3 regions of the Ancylobacter sp. WKF20 genome follow, and region 2 is predicted to be linked to each of the others. Evidence: riboswitches for the same ligand, from Rfam matches in the RefSeq annotation. Region 2 holds a riboswitch; each other region holds the start of a gene.

Region 1 (4,271 bases), 1.8 Mb from region 2:
GCCGACATCGGAGCCGGTGCCCTGGAACATGAGGGCCAAAGGCTGGCGAGGGGGAGATGTCACGCGCCTGCTCCCCGCCAGAACGCGGTCATGGCCGGGCGTGGCCCGGCCATCCATGTCTTTGATCGCGCATGCGATTCAATCGAAGTCGTCGATCCCCGGGTCAAGCCCGGGGATGACGGCGTGACGAGCGGGCGGCTCAGCCGCGCCGTGTTTCCAGATCGTCCACGCGCCGCTCGAGATTGGATTCGCGCACCATGCCGGGGATCAGGAACAGGTCGATGATCTGGCCGATGCCGAGCAGGCCAAGCGTCAGAAGCCACAGCGCGCCGGTCCAGTAGCGGCCGGCGTAGAAGCGGTGGATGCCGCAGACGCCGATGAGGCCGAAGAACCAGAACAGATAGGCGACCGGGGTGGATCGCATCGGGGCATTGCTCCGTCATATCAACACGCCGCGACAGCCGGCGTCCCCTTCCATATGGGAAGCCCGGCGCGGTTTGCGAGAGGATGGAAACCCAGCACCCATCAGAACTCGATGCCTTTCTGCGCCTTCACCCCGGCTTTGAAATGGTGCTTCACCAGCGCCATTTCGGTGACGAGATCGGCCGCTTCGATCAGCGCCGGCTTGGCGTTTCGGCCGGTCACGACGACGTGCAGCCCCTCCCGCCGCGTGGCCAGTGTGGTGACCAGTGTGTCCAGCGGAAGGTACTCATAGCGCAGGGCGATGTTCAGTTCGTCCAGGATGACGAGGCCGATGCTCGGGTCGGCCATCAGCTCCTGCGCCTTCGCCCACGCCCGGGTGGCGGCGGCGATGTCGCGGGCGATGTCCTGCGTCTCCCAGGTGAAGCCCTCGCCCATGGAATGCCACTCGACCCGGTCGCCGAAGGTTGCCAGCGCCGCGCGCTCGCCGCTGTCCCACGCGCCCTTGATGAACTGCACCACGCCGACGCGCCCGCCATGGCCGAGCGTGCGCAGGGCGAGGCCGAAGGCGGCGGTGGATTTGCCCTTGCCCGGCCCGGTATGGACGATGAGCAGGCCCTTTTCGATGGTCTTCTCCGCCACTTCGGCGTCCTGCACCGCCTTGCGCTTTTCCATCTTGGCGCGGTGGCGGGCGGCCTCTTCCGGGGAAATCTCGCTCATCTCTCGTCCTTCACCATCATGGGCAGCCCGGCGACCATGAAGATCACGCGGGAAGCGCGGGCGGCGACCATCTGATTCAGCCGGCCCTGCGCGTCGCGAAAACACCGGCCGAGCGCATTGTCCGGCACGATGGAGAGGCCCACCTCGTTGGAAACGACGACCACCGGGCCGTCATGCGCCGCCAGCGCCTCCACCAGCGCGGCGCATTCGGTCGCAAGGTCCGCCTCCGCCAGCAGCCGGTTGCTCAGCCACAGCGTCAGGCAGTCGACCAGCACCGGCGCGCCGGCGGGCAGGGCGCCCACCGCCGCCGCCAGATCATGCGGGGCGTCGATCGTTTCCCAGCCCGGCTCCCGCCGGCCGCGATGCTCGGCGATGCGGGCGGCCATCTCGTCATCCCAGGCCTGCGCCGTGGCGATGTAGCGCCAGGGCGGAGGGAGACTCGCAACGAGCGCCTCGGCGTGCGCGCTCTTGCCGGAGCGGGCGCCGCCGAGGACGAGCGTCAGCGCCATGATTCACCGGCGGCCGACAGGCGACGTGTCATCATCAATCTTCCCATCCCCCTGCCCGATGAGCGGCGGACTATAGCGGGGGCGGTCCGCCGGGCAACCGCGCCGTGGCCGGCGCGCCCCGGTTTGACTTTCCCGCCCAAGGCCCCTTTAGTGCCGGTGACCATCGGTTTCCGCGTCTTCGGGCGCGGGACGAAGAGGGAATGCGGTGCGGAGGGTTCGAGCCCTCCTAATCCGCGGCTGCCCCCGCAACTGTGAGCGGCGAGCCTGCGCCGAAAGCCACTGGGACATCCCCCGGGAAGGCGGCGACGAGGCGGCGACCCGCGAGCCAGGAGACCTGCCGAAGGTTCGGTGCTGAAAGCCGGCGGGGTGCCCGGCTGTCAGGCAGAGCCGCGCCTTTGGCGGCCTCTCGCGTGGCGATTCCCGCCGCGACCGGCGCATCCCGTCAACCGATTGGCTTGCGTGGAGACGCCATCATGAACAGCGCCGTTCCCAACTCCCTGTCGCGGGTGCCTTGCACCATCGTCACCGGCTTTCTCGGCTCGGGGAAGACGACGCTGATCCGCCATGTGCTGGAGAATGCCAAGGGCAAGCGGCTCGCGGTCATCGTCAACGAGTTCGGCGATGTCGGCATTGATGGCGAGATCCTGCGCGGCTGCGGCATCGAGACCTGCCCGGAGGAGAACATCGTCGAGCTCGCCAATGGCTGCATCTGCTGCACTGTGGCGGATGATTTCGTGCCGGCGCTCGACGCCATTCTCTCGCGCGTGCCGAAGGTCGATCACATCCTGATCGAGACCTCGGGCCTCGCTTTGCCCAAGCCGCTGGTGCAAGCTTTCCACTGGCCGGCGATCAAGAGCCGGGTGACGGTGGACGGCGTCGTCGCGGTGGTGGATGGCGAGGCGCTGGCGGCGGGCCGCGTGGCGCATGACCATGACGCGCTGGCCGCCCAGCGCGCGGCCGATGACAGCCTCGACCATGACGACCCGATCGAGGAAGTGTTCGACGACCAGATCGCCTGCGCCGATCTCGTCATCATGACCAAGACCGACCTCATCGACGCGGCGGGCCTCGCCACCGCGCAGGCGGCGCTAGCGGGCGAGCTGCCCAAGGGCGTGCGCGTGGTTTCCATCACCGAGGGGCGGATCGACCCGGCGGTGCTGATGGGCCTCGGCGTCGGCACCGAGGACGACATCGAGAACCGCAAGACCCACCATGATGACGAGCTCGACCACGACCATGACGATTTCGACAGCTTCGTCGTCGAGGTGCCGGAGATCGCCGACCCCGCCACCTTCGCCGCCCGCATCGCCCGCGCGGCGGACGAGGCGGATGTGCTGCGGGTGAAGGGCTTCCTGCCCGTCGCCGGCAAGCCGATGCGGCTGCTGGTGCAGGCGGTCGGCCCGCGCGTCGCCCATCATTATGACCGCGCCTGGGGCAGCGAGGCGCGCACCGGCCGCCTCGTGGCCATCGGGCTGAAGGGTCTCGACCGGGCGAAGGTGGAGGCCATCCTCGCCGGCGAGAGCGTGGCGGCGTGAGATAGCCCGTCATCCCGGACGGCCGCAGGGCCGATCCGGGATCGCTCGCCGGATGAGACTGAGGCCGATCCCGGCTCTGCGCTTCGCTCCGGCCGGGATGACGAATTCAGGAGACCCGCCACCCCATGCACATCCTCACCACCACCTCGACCAGTCTCGACGATCTCGCCGAGCCGGTGGACCTCGGCCAGACGCCGGGGGAGGTGGTGGTCGTCTCCTTCACCGACAGCGACCTCGCGGCGCTGGCGCGGGCGCAGGAGGCTGAGGAGGCGCGCGGGCCTGGCATCCTGCCGAGCCTGCGTCTCGCCAGCCTGCGCGATCTCAAGCACCCGATGTCGGTCGATCTGTGGATCGAGGGCGTGGCGGTGCAGGCGCGGCTGGTCGTGGTGCGGCTGCTCGGCGGGCTGGACTGGTGGCGCTACGGCGTCGAGCGGCTGCGGGCGGAAGCGCGGGCGCGCGGCTTTCACCTCGCCGTGCTGCCGGGCGAGGACCGCGACGACCCGCGGCTCTCCGAGGCGTCCACCCTGCCGGCGGAGGAACTGGCGGCGCTGCTCGGCTATTTCCGCGCCGGCGGGCCGGACAATATGCGCGCGCTGCTGCGGCGCATGGCGGGTTTCGCGGGGCGCGAATTGCCGGCGGCAGAACCGGCGCCCGTGCCGCTGGCGGGGTTTTATGACGGGGGCGGGGCTTCTCCCTCACCGGGCATTGCTTCCCCCTCACCCAACCCTCTCCCCGACGGGGAGAGGGCTTTTTCCGTTGCAGCGATCCATTCTTCACTCTCCTGTGGGGAGAGGGCTTTTTCCGCCCTTGCGCGACGCTCTTCTTCTCCCTCTCCCCGTGGGGGAGAGGGCTGGTGTGAGGGGTCTTTAGCCCCCACCATCCCCCTCATCTTCTACCGCTCCATGTGGCTCGCCGGCGATACCGCGCCGGTCGACGATCTCTGTGTGGCGCTGGTGGCGCGCGGGCTCGCGCCCCGGCCGATTTTCGTCGCCAGCCTGAAGGAGCCGGTCTCCATCGCCTTCCTGCGCGAGGCGCTGGCGGGGATGAACCCGGCGGCAATCGTCACGCTCACCGCCTTCGCCGCCGC
Region 2 (4,271 bases):
TGGTCGGCTCATCCAGGATCAGCTCGCGCGGCTCCTGCGCCAGGGCGCGGGCGATATGTACCCGCTGGCGCTCGCCGCCGGACAGAGTGTGCCAGAACTGGTCATGCCGCTCGGTGAGGCCGACGCGGGCCAGTGCGGCCTCAACCGCCGCCTCGTCGCGCGCGCTCCAGGCGGCGAAGGCCCCCCGGTGCGGGGTGCGCCCGAGCCGCACCACGTCGCAGACCGTCAGCGCCACCTCGGTCGCCGCCTGCTGCTCGACAAAGGCGAGGCGGCGGGACAGGTCGCGACGGCCGAGCTCGCCAATGTCCCGCCCGTCCAGCGTGACCACGCCGCTCGTCACCTTGCGCAGCCGGCAGAGCAGGCGCAGCAGGCTGGATTTGCCCGAGCCATTGGGGCCGATCAGGCCGAGCACCCGGTTCGGCGCGACCTCAAGGCTCACCCCGTCGACGATCAGCTTGCCGCCGGCGCTCCAGCGCACCTCATGCGTCGCGAGGGTCATGCCTTGCGCCTCGCGCGGTGGAGGATGATGGCGAAGGCCGGCGCGCCGACCAGTGCGGTCACCACGCCAATGGGCAGGATCTGCTGCGGCACCAGGATGCGCGAGAGCACATCGGCGAGGATCATGAACACCGCGCCGATGACGAGGCAGGCCGGCAGCAGCCGGGCATGGCCGGGGCCGACGAGGAAGCGCGCGGCATGGGGGATGACCAGCCCGACAAAGCCGACCGTGCCGACGATGGCGACCATGGTGGCGGTCAGCAGCGCGGTGGTGGCGAGCAGCACCAGCCGCACGCGGGTGACCGCGATGCCGAGCGAGGCCGCCGCATCCGCGCCGAAGGCGAAGGCGTCGAGCGCCTTGGCGTGGACCATGCAGATGACAAAGCCGGCCAGCGCCACCGGCGCGGCGACCCAGAGATCGGGCCAGCGCACCCCGCCGAAATTGCCCAGTAGCCAGAACATCACCCCCCGCGCCTGCTCGGCGCTGGCGAGCGTGGTGACGATGGTGGCGGTGGCGGCGTTGAACAGCTGCGAGCCGGCGACGCCGGCCAGGATCACCCGGTCGCTCGCCCCGCCCGCCCCGGCGGCCAGCAGGCCGACAAGGCCGAGCGCGGCGACCGAGCCGAGAAAGGCCCCGCCGGACACGCCGAGCGTCGCCCCGCCGAGGCCGAGGATCATCACGCAGACCGCCCCGGTGGAGGCCCCGGCCGAGACGCCGAGAATATAGGGCTCGGCCAGCGGGTTGCGCAGCAGCGCCTGCAGGATGGCGCCCGAGAGCGCCAGCGCGCCGCCGCACAGCGCGGCCATCAGCGCCCGGCTCAGCCGGTACTCGAAGATCACCCCCTGCTGGATCGCCCCGACCGGAAAGCCGAGATCGAACAGCCCGTTGCCGAGCGCCTTGAGGGCGACGGAAAGCGGGATCGGCATCTCACCGACGCTTACCGCCAGCGCGACGGCGAGCACCAGCGCGATGGCGGCGAGGCCGGCGACGGCAATCCGCGCCGGCCAATTGGGCCCTACGACCAGATGGCTCAATGGCTGAGACCGAAGCCCTGCACCGCCGTGGCGATGGCTTCCAGCCCGTCCACCGTGTCCATGCCGGGCCGTGTGGCGCCGACATCGACGATGACGATGCGGTTGTTCTTTACCGCGGCGAGCTGGCTGGCGACCGGATCGGTCTTGAGGAAGTTCAGCTTGGCTTCGATGGCGTCGGCGGGGAAGCGGCGGCGGTCCATCTTCACCAGCACGAGGACATCGGGATTGCTGGCGGCGATGGTCTCCCAGCCGACCAGCGGCCATTCCTCCTCGGTGGTGATGATGTTGCGCGCGCCGATCTCGGCCATCAGATAGGCCGGTACGCCATTCTTGCCGGCGAGGAAGGCGTCGCCTTTGATGTCCTTGCTGGAGAACCAGACCGCCATGGACAGGTTCTTCGCCTTCAATCCCGCGACCGCGCGCACCGCCGCCGCCTCGCGGGCCTTGAGTTCCGCGATGAGCGTTTCCGCGCGGTCGGAGACGTCGAAGATGGCGCCGAATTCGCGGATGTTCCGGTAGAGCAGCTCGGTCGTGTACATCTGCGTGCGCACGCCGTCGCCGGCCCCGCTATTGTCCTTGCCGACGCAGTCGGTGGGCGAGACATAGACCGGCACCTTCACCGCGTCGAAGCGGCTGCGTTTGCCGATGATGCCATTGGGGCCGATGTGCCATTCATACATGGCGACCACGAGGTCCGGCTCCTGCCCGACCACCGCCTCGAAGCTCGGATCATTGTCGGCAAGGCGCTTCACCTTGGCGTTCACCGCCTCATAGGGCTTGGCGACCGGGCTGAACCACAGCGCGCTGGCGACCACGCGGTCGCCAAGGCCGAGCGCGTAGAGGATTTCGGTCTGCGCCTGGCCGATGCTGACGACGCGCTGCGGGGCGTGGTTGATCACCACCTTGGCGCCGCAATTCTCCAGCGTCAGCGGGTAGGTGGTGCCGGCCATGCCCGCCTCGGGCAGGCCGAGGCCGGCGAGAAGGCCGAGCGCCAGAAGGCCGGCCCGCAGGGACCGGCGGAGATTGCTGGAATTCGTTCTGAACATGTTGTCGCTTCCTGGTCAGGAAGACGAGCCGCGCAAAGGGCACCAGCGCCCGCGCTGCCTTTCGGGCCCGCGCATGGCCAGCAACCTTCGGAGCACCCCGCCCGAATGGTGGTTCGCGATTCGAGGCAGGTCTCCTGGCTCGCGGGTCAACGCTGGCTCCACCCGGCCTTCCCGGCGCTGACGCGCCAGTGGACGATGGGTGGAGGGCTCGCCGCTTACAGTTGCGGGGGCAGCCCCGGTCTTGGCGCAGAGCGCCGCACCGGGTTCCCTCTTAGCTCCGGGCGCGAACACCCGGAGAACCTCGATCGGGTCGATCTGACACGTAGAGGGGGCGCATCGTCAAGCACCCTAGGCTGGTGCCGTCTCATGCCTCCCCACCCGCGTCACATCGCCGACGCGACCGAGGGGACGCTATCCTAAAAGATATAATGTATCAATAGCGCGCCGCCGTCTCAGTGAGTCTGGAGCGATGCGGCGGTTCTTATCCCGCCGCCGCCAGCCGCTCCGCCTTCTGCCGCTCGATCTCCTGCCGCTTGGTCAGGATGGAGGCGAAGATCACCACCACGGTGACGATGGCGATGAGGATGGTGCAGGCGGCGTTGATCTCCGGCGTCACGCCAAGGCGCACCTGGGAATAGATGCGCATGGGCAGCGTGGTCGCGCCGGGACCGGTGGTGAAGCTGGCGATGACCAGATCGTCCAGCGACAGGGTGAAGGCCAGCATCCAGCCCGACACCACCGCCGGCAGGATGATCGGCAGGGTGATGACGAAGAAGGTCTTGAACGGCGGGCAGCCAAGATCGAGCGCGGCTTCCTCAAGCGAGCGGTCGAAGGTGACGAGGCGCGACTGCACCACCACCGAGACGAAGCACATGGTGAAGGTGATGTGCGCCAGCGTGATGGTCCAGAAGCCGCGGTCGATGCTGACGGCGACGAAGAGCAGCAGCAGCGACAGGCCGGTGATGACTTCCGGCATCACCAGCGGCGCATAGACCATGCCGGAGAACAGCGTGCGGCCGTAGAAGCGCCCGTAGCGGGTGAGCGCGATGGCCGCCAGCGTGCCGAGCACGGTGGCGACGCTCGCGGTGATGAAGGCAACGCGCAGCGTCACCCAGGCGGCGTCGAGCAGCTGCTCGTTCTGGAACAGCTGGACATACCAGTGGGTCGAGAAGCCCGCCCACACGGTCACCATGCGCGAGGCGTTGAAGGAGTAGATCACCAAGAGCAGGATCGGCAGATAGAGGAAGGCGAAGCCGAGCACGATGGAGGTGACGTTGAACCAGGAGAGGCCTTTTCTCATCAACGCTTCTCCATCTCGCGGGCCTGGACGTTCTGGTAGAACACGATGGGGATCACCAGCACCATCAGGAGCAGCACCGCCACCGCCGAGGACACCGTCCAGGAGCGGTTCACCGAGAATTCGGTCCACAGCACCTTGCCGATCATCAGCGTGTCGGAGCCGCCCAGCAGGTCGGGGATGACGAACTCGCCCACCGCCGGGATGAAGCAGAGCAGGCAGCCGGCGAACACGCCCGGCAGCGAGAGCGGCCAGGTGATCTTCCAGAAGGCGGCGAAGGGCGGGCAGCCGAGATCCGCGGCGGCTTCCAAGAGCGTCTCGTCCATCTTCTCCAGCGCCGAATAGAGCGGCAGGATCATGAAGGGCAGGTAGGAATAGACGATGCCGATATAGAC
Region 3 (4,271 bases), 1.8 Mb from region 2:
CTTCTCGCGGGCGGCGAACGCCTTGTTGGCGGAGAACATGGGACCGGCGGCGGCGAGCGCGCCGAGCCCGGTGCCCATGCCCTTGAGCAGCGACCTTCTGGAAATGCCTGACATGTCGACGTCCTCTGGATTGTTGGCACGGACGGGCCGCCGCCGCGCGGGATTGACCACATCCATGGTGAGCGGATGTGGTTCTTATGTTGGACTGTGTGTGATCCTAAACATCGCCATTTGGGCTTTACAACACCATTTTTGCAGCGCACCCTGATGAAAAGGAAGGCAGCCTAATCCTTGACCATGGGGCAGGCGCTCACCGCCGCCTGGCTGCCAGTCCTTTGAAAAACAACGACATCCAGAGGGCCTACCCGACCATGTTCACGTCGCTTGAGGGAAAAACCGTCATCGTCACCGGCGCCAGCAAGGGCATCGGCCGCGGGATCGCGCTGCGCTTCGGCCAAGCTGGTCTCAACGTGCTGGTGGTCAGCCGCAAGCTGGAGGAAGCCGAGAAGGTCGCCGCCGAGATTGGCCCGCGCGCCTCCGCCTTCGCCGCCGACGTGACCAAGACCGCCGACACGCTCGCCATGGCGCAGGCGGCGCTCGACCGCTACGGCGCCATCGACGTGCTCTGCGCCAATGCCGGTATCTTCCCGGCGGCCAAGCTCGGCGCCATGACCGAGGACGATTTCGACCTCGTCATGGACACCAACCTCAAGGGCACCTTCCTCTCCGTCTCCGCCGTGCTGCCGGCGATGAAGGCGGCGAAGAAGGGGCGCATCGTCATCACCTCCTCGATCACCGGACCGATCACCGGCTTTCCCGGCTGGACCCATTACGGTGCCTCGAAGGCCGGGCAGATGGGCTTCATGCGCACGGCGGCGATCGAACTGGCGCCGTGGAACATCACGGTGAACGCGGTGATGCCAGGCAACATCCTCACCGAGGGCATGGAGGGCATGGGCGAGGCCTATATCGCCTCCACCGCCGCCTGCGTGCCGATGAAGAAGCTCGGCACGGTGTTCGACATCGCCAACACCGCTTTGTTCTTCGCCAGCGAGGAAGCCGGCTACATCACCGGGCAGGGCATGGTGATCGATGGCGGGCAGGTGCTGCCCGAGTCGCCCATGGCGCTCGACGAGATGGGCGTCGCCTGACGCGCCATCCCCGCTGTTTTCCGGCGCCAGCGCGGCGTGCGCGACGCGATGCTTGACTCGCGAGCCGTTCGCGCGCGCTGATGGGCGCTGCACATGGTGTCCGGCCGGGGATGACTCGGCCGGGTGAAACGGGAACGGGGAAGGGCGCAAGCCCGAAGCCCCGACCGCCCCCGCGACTGTGAGCGGCGAGCGCCTTCCATCACGCCACTGGTTCGACCCGCAAGGGGAGGCCGGGAAGGCGGAAGTCGTGCTGTGACCCGCGAGTCAGGAGACCGGCCATGCGCATGGGTCCACACGCACGCCGTCGGGTGAGACGGCACAGGAGACGACTATGCATATCGAACCCGGCCTCGTGGCCGAAGGGAAGATCTGGCTCAGCTATGTGACGGCGGCCGGCGCCGGCGCCTACACGCTCAAGCTCGCGGGCGAGGCGATCGCCACCCGCGGCCTCGCCTCGCTGGCGGCGCGCAGCATCGCGACCACCGCGCTGGTCTTCGCCTTCTTTGAACTCCTGCCGCACCATCCGGTGGGCGTTTCCGAGGTTCACCTGATCCTCGGCTCGACGCTGTTCCTGATCTTCGGCGTCGCTCCGGCCGCCATCGGCCTCGCCGCCGGCCTGCTGATCCAGGGCCTGTTCTTCGCCCCCTTCGACCTGCCGCAATATGGCATGAACGTCACCACCCTCCTGGTGCCGCTCTTCGCGCTGATGGCGCTGGCCAAGCAGGTCATCGCGCCGAACACGCCCTATATCGAGCTGAAGTACCGCCAGGCGCTGGCGCTCTCCACCACCTATCAGGCGGGCATCGTCGTGTGGGTGGCGTTCTGGGCGTTTTACGGCCACGGCTTCACGGTCGAGAATGGCGCGTCCATCGCCTCCTTCGGCGCGGCCTATATGCTCGTCATTATCGTCGAGCCTCTGGTCGATCTTGCGGTGCTCGCCGCCGCCAAGGCGCTGGGCGGGCTGCGCGGCACGCCGGTGGTCGAGCGCCGGTTGTTCGAAGCCGCCTGATTTTCCGCATCCACTCTGAAAAGCGAGGGCCCGGCACGTTGTTGCCGGGCCCTTTGCGTTGAGCGCCCCCTTGTCGAAAGCGCGCGGCGGCGGGATACCGTGTGCCGACGCGCCTGGGTTGGCGCCGGGGAGACGGTGATGGGTTGGATATCGCGCGCGCTGCTGGGACTGGCGCTGACGCTGGCGGGCGGGAGCCTCACGGCGCGGGCAGATGGCGCGAGTGCCGTTCCCTCCGGCGTCTCCTATGAGCTGATCGGCCGCTGGGACGCCGACAAGCTGAACGCGATCCTCACCACTGAGGCGCCGCGCTTTTTCGGCGTCACCGTCGCCTATGCGCCAGCCCGCAATGCCGTGCGGCTCTACCGCGTCACCTACCCCTCCGTGGTGCCGGAGCAGGGCAACCGGCCGATCATCACCACCGGCCTGCTCGCCCTGCCGGACACGGACGGAACCAGCTTCCCGCTGCTCTCCTACCAGCACGGCACGGTGTACGGGAAAAAGCAGGTGCCCTCCTTCCCCGACCAGTCGCCGGAGACGGAACTGGCCCTCGCTCTTTTCGCCGGCCAGGGCTATGCGGTGATCGGCGCCGATTATTTCGGCATGGGCGCCAGCGCCGAGCCGGAGGGCTATCTGGTCAAGGCGAGCCACCAGCAGGCGACCTATGACATGCTGCTGGCGAGCCGCGCCGTGCTCGCGCAGATGAACATCACCACGACCAAGCTCTTCCTCGGCGGCTGGTCGCAGGGCGGCTTCGTCACCATGGCGATGCTGCAGAAGCTGGAGGAGGCCGGCATCGCCGTGGACGGCGCCGCCACTGCGAGCGCGCCGTTTGATGGCTACGCGGCGCTGAGCGGCTTTCTCGATTTTCCCCGCCCGAACGACGCCACCTGGGTGACGACGCTGTTCATCCTCACCGCCTTCTCCTTCGAGAATTACTACGGCGTGCCGGGCCTCGCGCGCTCGCTCATCAATGACAGCTATTACGACGTCGCCCGCGCGGCCTATGAGCGCAAACCCTATGATCCCTCGCATATTCCCACGGCGGTGAAGGATCTGGTGCGGGCCGAGTATTTCGACGCCCGCTTCTTCCGCGCCTCGGCCTATGGCCGCATCCTGCTCAACGAGACGCAGGCCTATCGCTGGATCATCCGCAGCCCGGTGCGCAACTATTATGGCGAGAAGGATGAGGTGATCACGCCGGGTCTAGGCCAGCTCGCCATGACCTATCAGCGCGGCATTGGCGCCGGCAACATGCAGGTCGAGGCGATCTCGACCGGGCCGACCGATCATCGGGGAACCTACGCCACCGCCATCCCGCTCTGGAAGGCGTGGTTCGACAGCAAGTAGCCGCTACCAGGCCGCCGCAAACGAAAACAGGCACCCCGCGGGGTGCCTGTCGTGTCGGGGCCTAGGGTAAGGTCAGCGCGCCAGCAGGACGCGTACCTCCTCGCGCAGGCGGTCGCCGACATTGGTTAGCGAGGTGGAGACGCGGCGCACATCGCCAGCGGCACCACGGATCTGGCTGACCACGCCGCTCACGCTGTTCATGCTCTGGCTGACCGAGCCGTTGGTCGCGCTCTGCTCTTCCACCGCAGCGGAGATGCTGGCGAACACGTCGCGCATGGTGCTGACATTCTGCGTGATCTCGCCCACGGCGAGCGCCGCCGTGCTGCTCGCGCGCTGCACGCTCTCGACCTGCGTGCTGATCTCCTTGGTGGCATTGGCGGTCTGCATCGCCAGTTCCTTCACCTCGGAGGCGACGACGGCAAAGCCCTTGCCGGCCTCGCCGACACGCGCCGCCTCGATGGCGGCGTTGAGCGCGAGAAGGTTGGTCTGCGAGGCGATGCGCTCGATCATCGAGGAGACATTGCCGATGCGTTCGACGCTCTCGACGAGGCCGCTGACCAGCCCGTTGGCGGCGTCGGCGCGCGCGGCGGCCTGACCGGCCATCTGGGTGGCGCCATGGATCTGCTTGCTGACCTCGGCGAAGGAGACGGACATCTCGACCGCTGCCGCGGCGACGGTGGAGGACATGTCCTCGCTCTGCGCGGTCAGCGATGTCAGCTGGTCGCTCGCCGCGCCCATGGCCTGCGAGGACTCGCCAAGCTCGT

The links. A riboswitch is a leader RNA that binds a small molecule or an ion and turns the genes downstream of it on or off. The one in region 2 is predicted to bind cobalamin.
Region 1: linked by a shared signal. The riboswitch ahead of cobW (cobalamin biosynthesis protein CobW) and the one ahead of AncyloWKF20_RS17920 (ABC transporter substrate-binding protein) in region 2 are both predicted to bind cobalamin.
Region 3: linked by a shared signal. The riboswitch ahead of AncyloWKF20_RS09950 (energy-coupling factor ABC transporter permease) and the one ahead of AncyloWKF20_RS17920 (ABC transporter substrate-binding protein) in region 2 are both predicted to bind cobalamin.

What each region holds. Positions count from the first base shown of each region.
Region 1 is NZ_CP121679.1:2,087,256-2,091,526, reverse strand. It holds gene AncyloWKF20_RS09780 (cobyric acid synthase) at 1-30, opposite strand, end outside; gene AncyloWKF20_RS09775 (NINE protein) at 200-424, opposite strand; gene cobO (cob(I)yrinic acid a,c-diamide adenosyltransferase) at 526-1,140, opposite strand; gene cobU (bifunctional adenosylcobinamide kinase/adenosylcobinamide-phosphate guanylyltransferase) at 1,137-1,649, opposite strand; cobalamin riboswitch at 1,797-2,006, shown strand; gene cobW (cobalamin biosynthesis protein CobW) at 2,123-3,184, shown strand; gene cobN (cobaltochelatase subunit CobN) at 3,310-4,271, shown strand, end outside.
Region 2 is NZ_CP121679.1:3,876,251-3,880,521, forward strand. It holds gene AncyloWKF20_RS17910 (ABC transporter ATP-binding protein) at 1-499, opposite strand, end outside; gene AncyloWKF20_RS17915 (iron ABC transporter permease) at 496-1,533, opposite strand; gene AncyloWKF20_RS17920 (ABC transporter substrate-binding protein) at 1,530-2,579, opposite strand; cobalamin riboswitch at 2,686-2,898, opposite strand; gene AncyloWKF20_RS17925 (ABC transporter permease subunit) at 3,061-3,879, opposite strand; gene AncyloWKF20_RS17930 (ABC transporter permease subunit) at 3,879-4,271, opposite strand, start outside.
Region 3 is NZ_CP121679.1:2,124,775-2,129,045, reverse strand. It holds gene AncyloWKF20_RS09960 (PotD/PotF family extracellular solute-binding protein) at 1-114, opposite strand, end outside; gene fabG (3-oxoacyl-ACP reductase FabG) at 372-1,151, shown strand; cobalamin riboswitch at 1,229-1,447, shown strand; gene AncyloWKF20_RS09950 (energy-coupling factor ABC transporter permease) at 1,483-2,160, shown strand; gene AncyloWKF20_RS09945 (prolyl oligopeptidase family serine peptidase) at 2,299-3,507, shown strand; gene AncyloWKF20_RS09940 (methyl-accepting chemotaxis protein) at 3,580-4,271, opposite strand, start outside.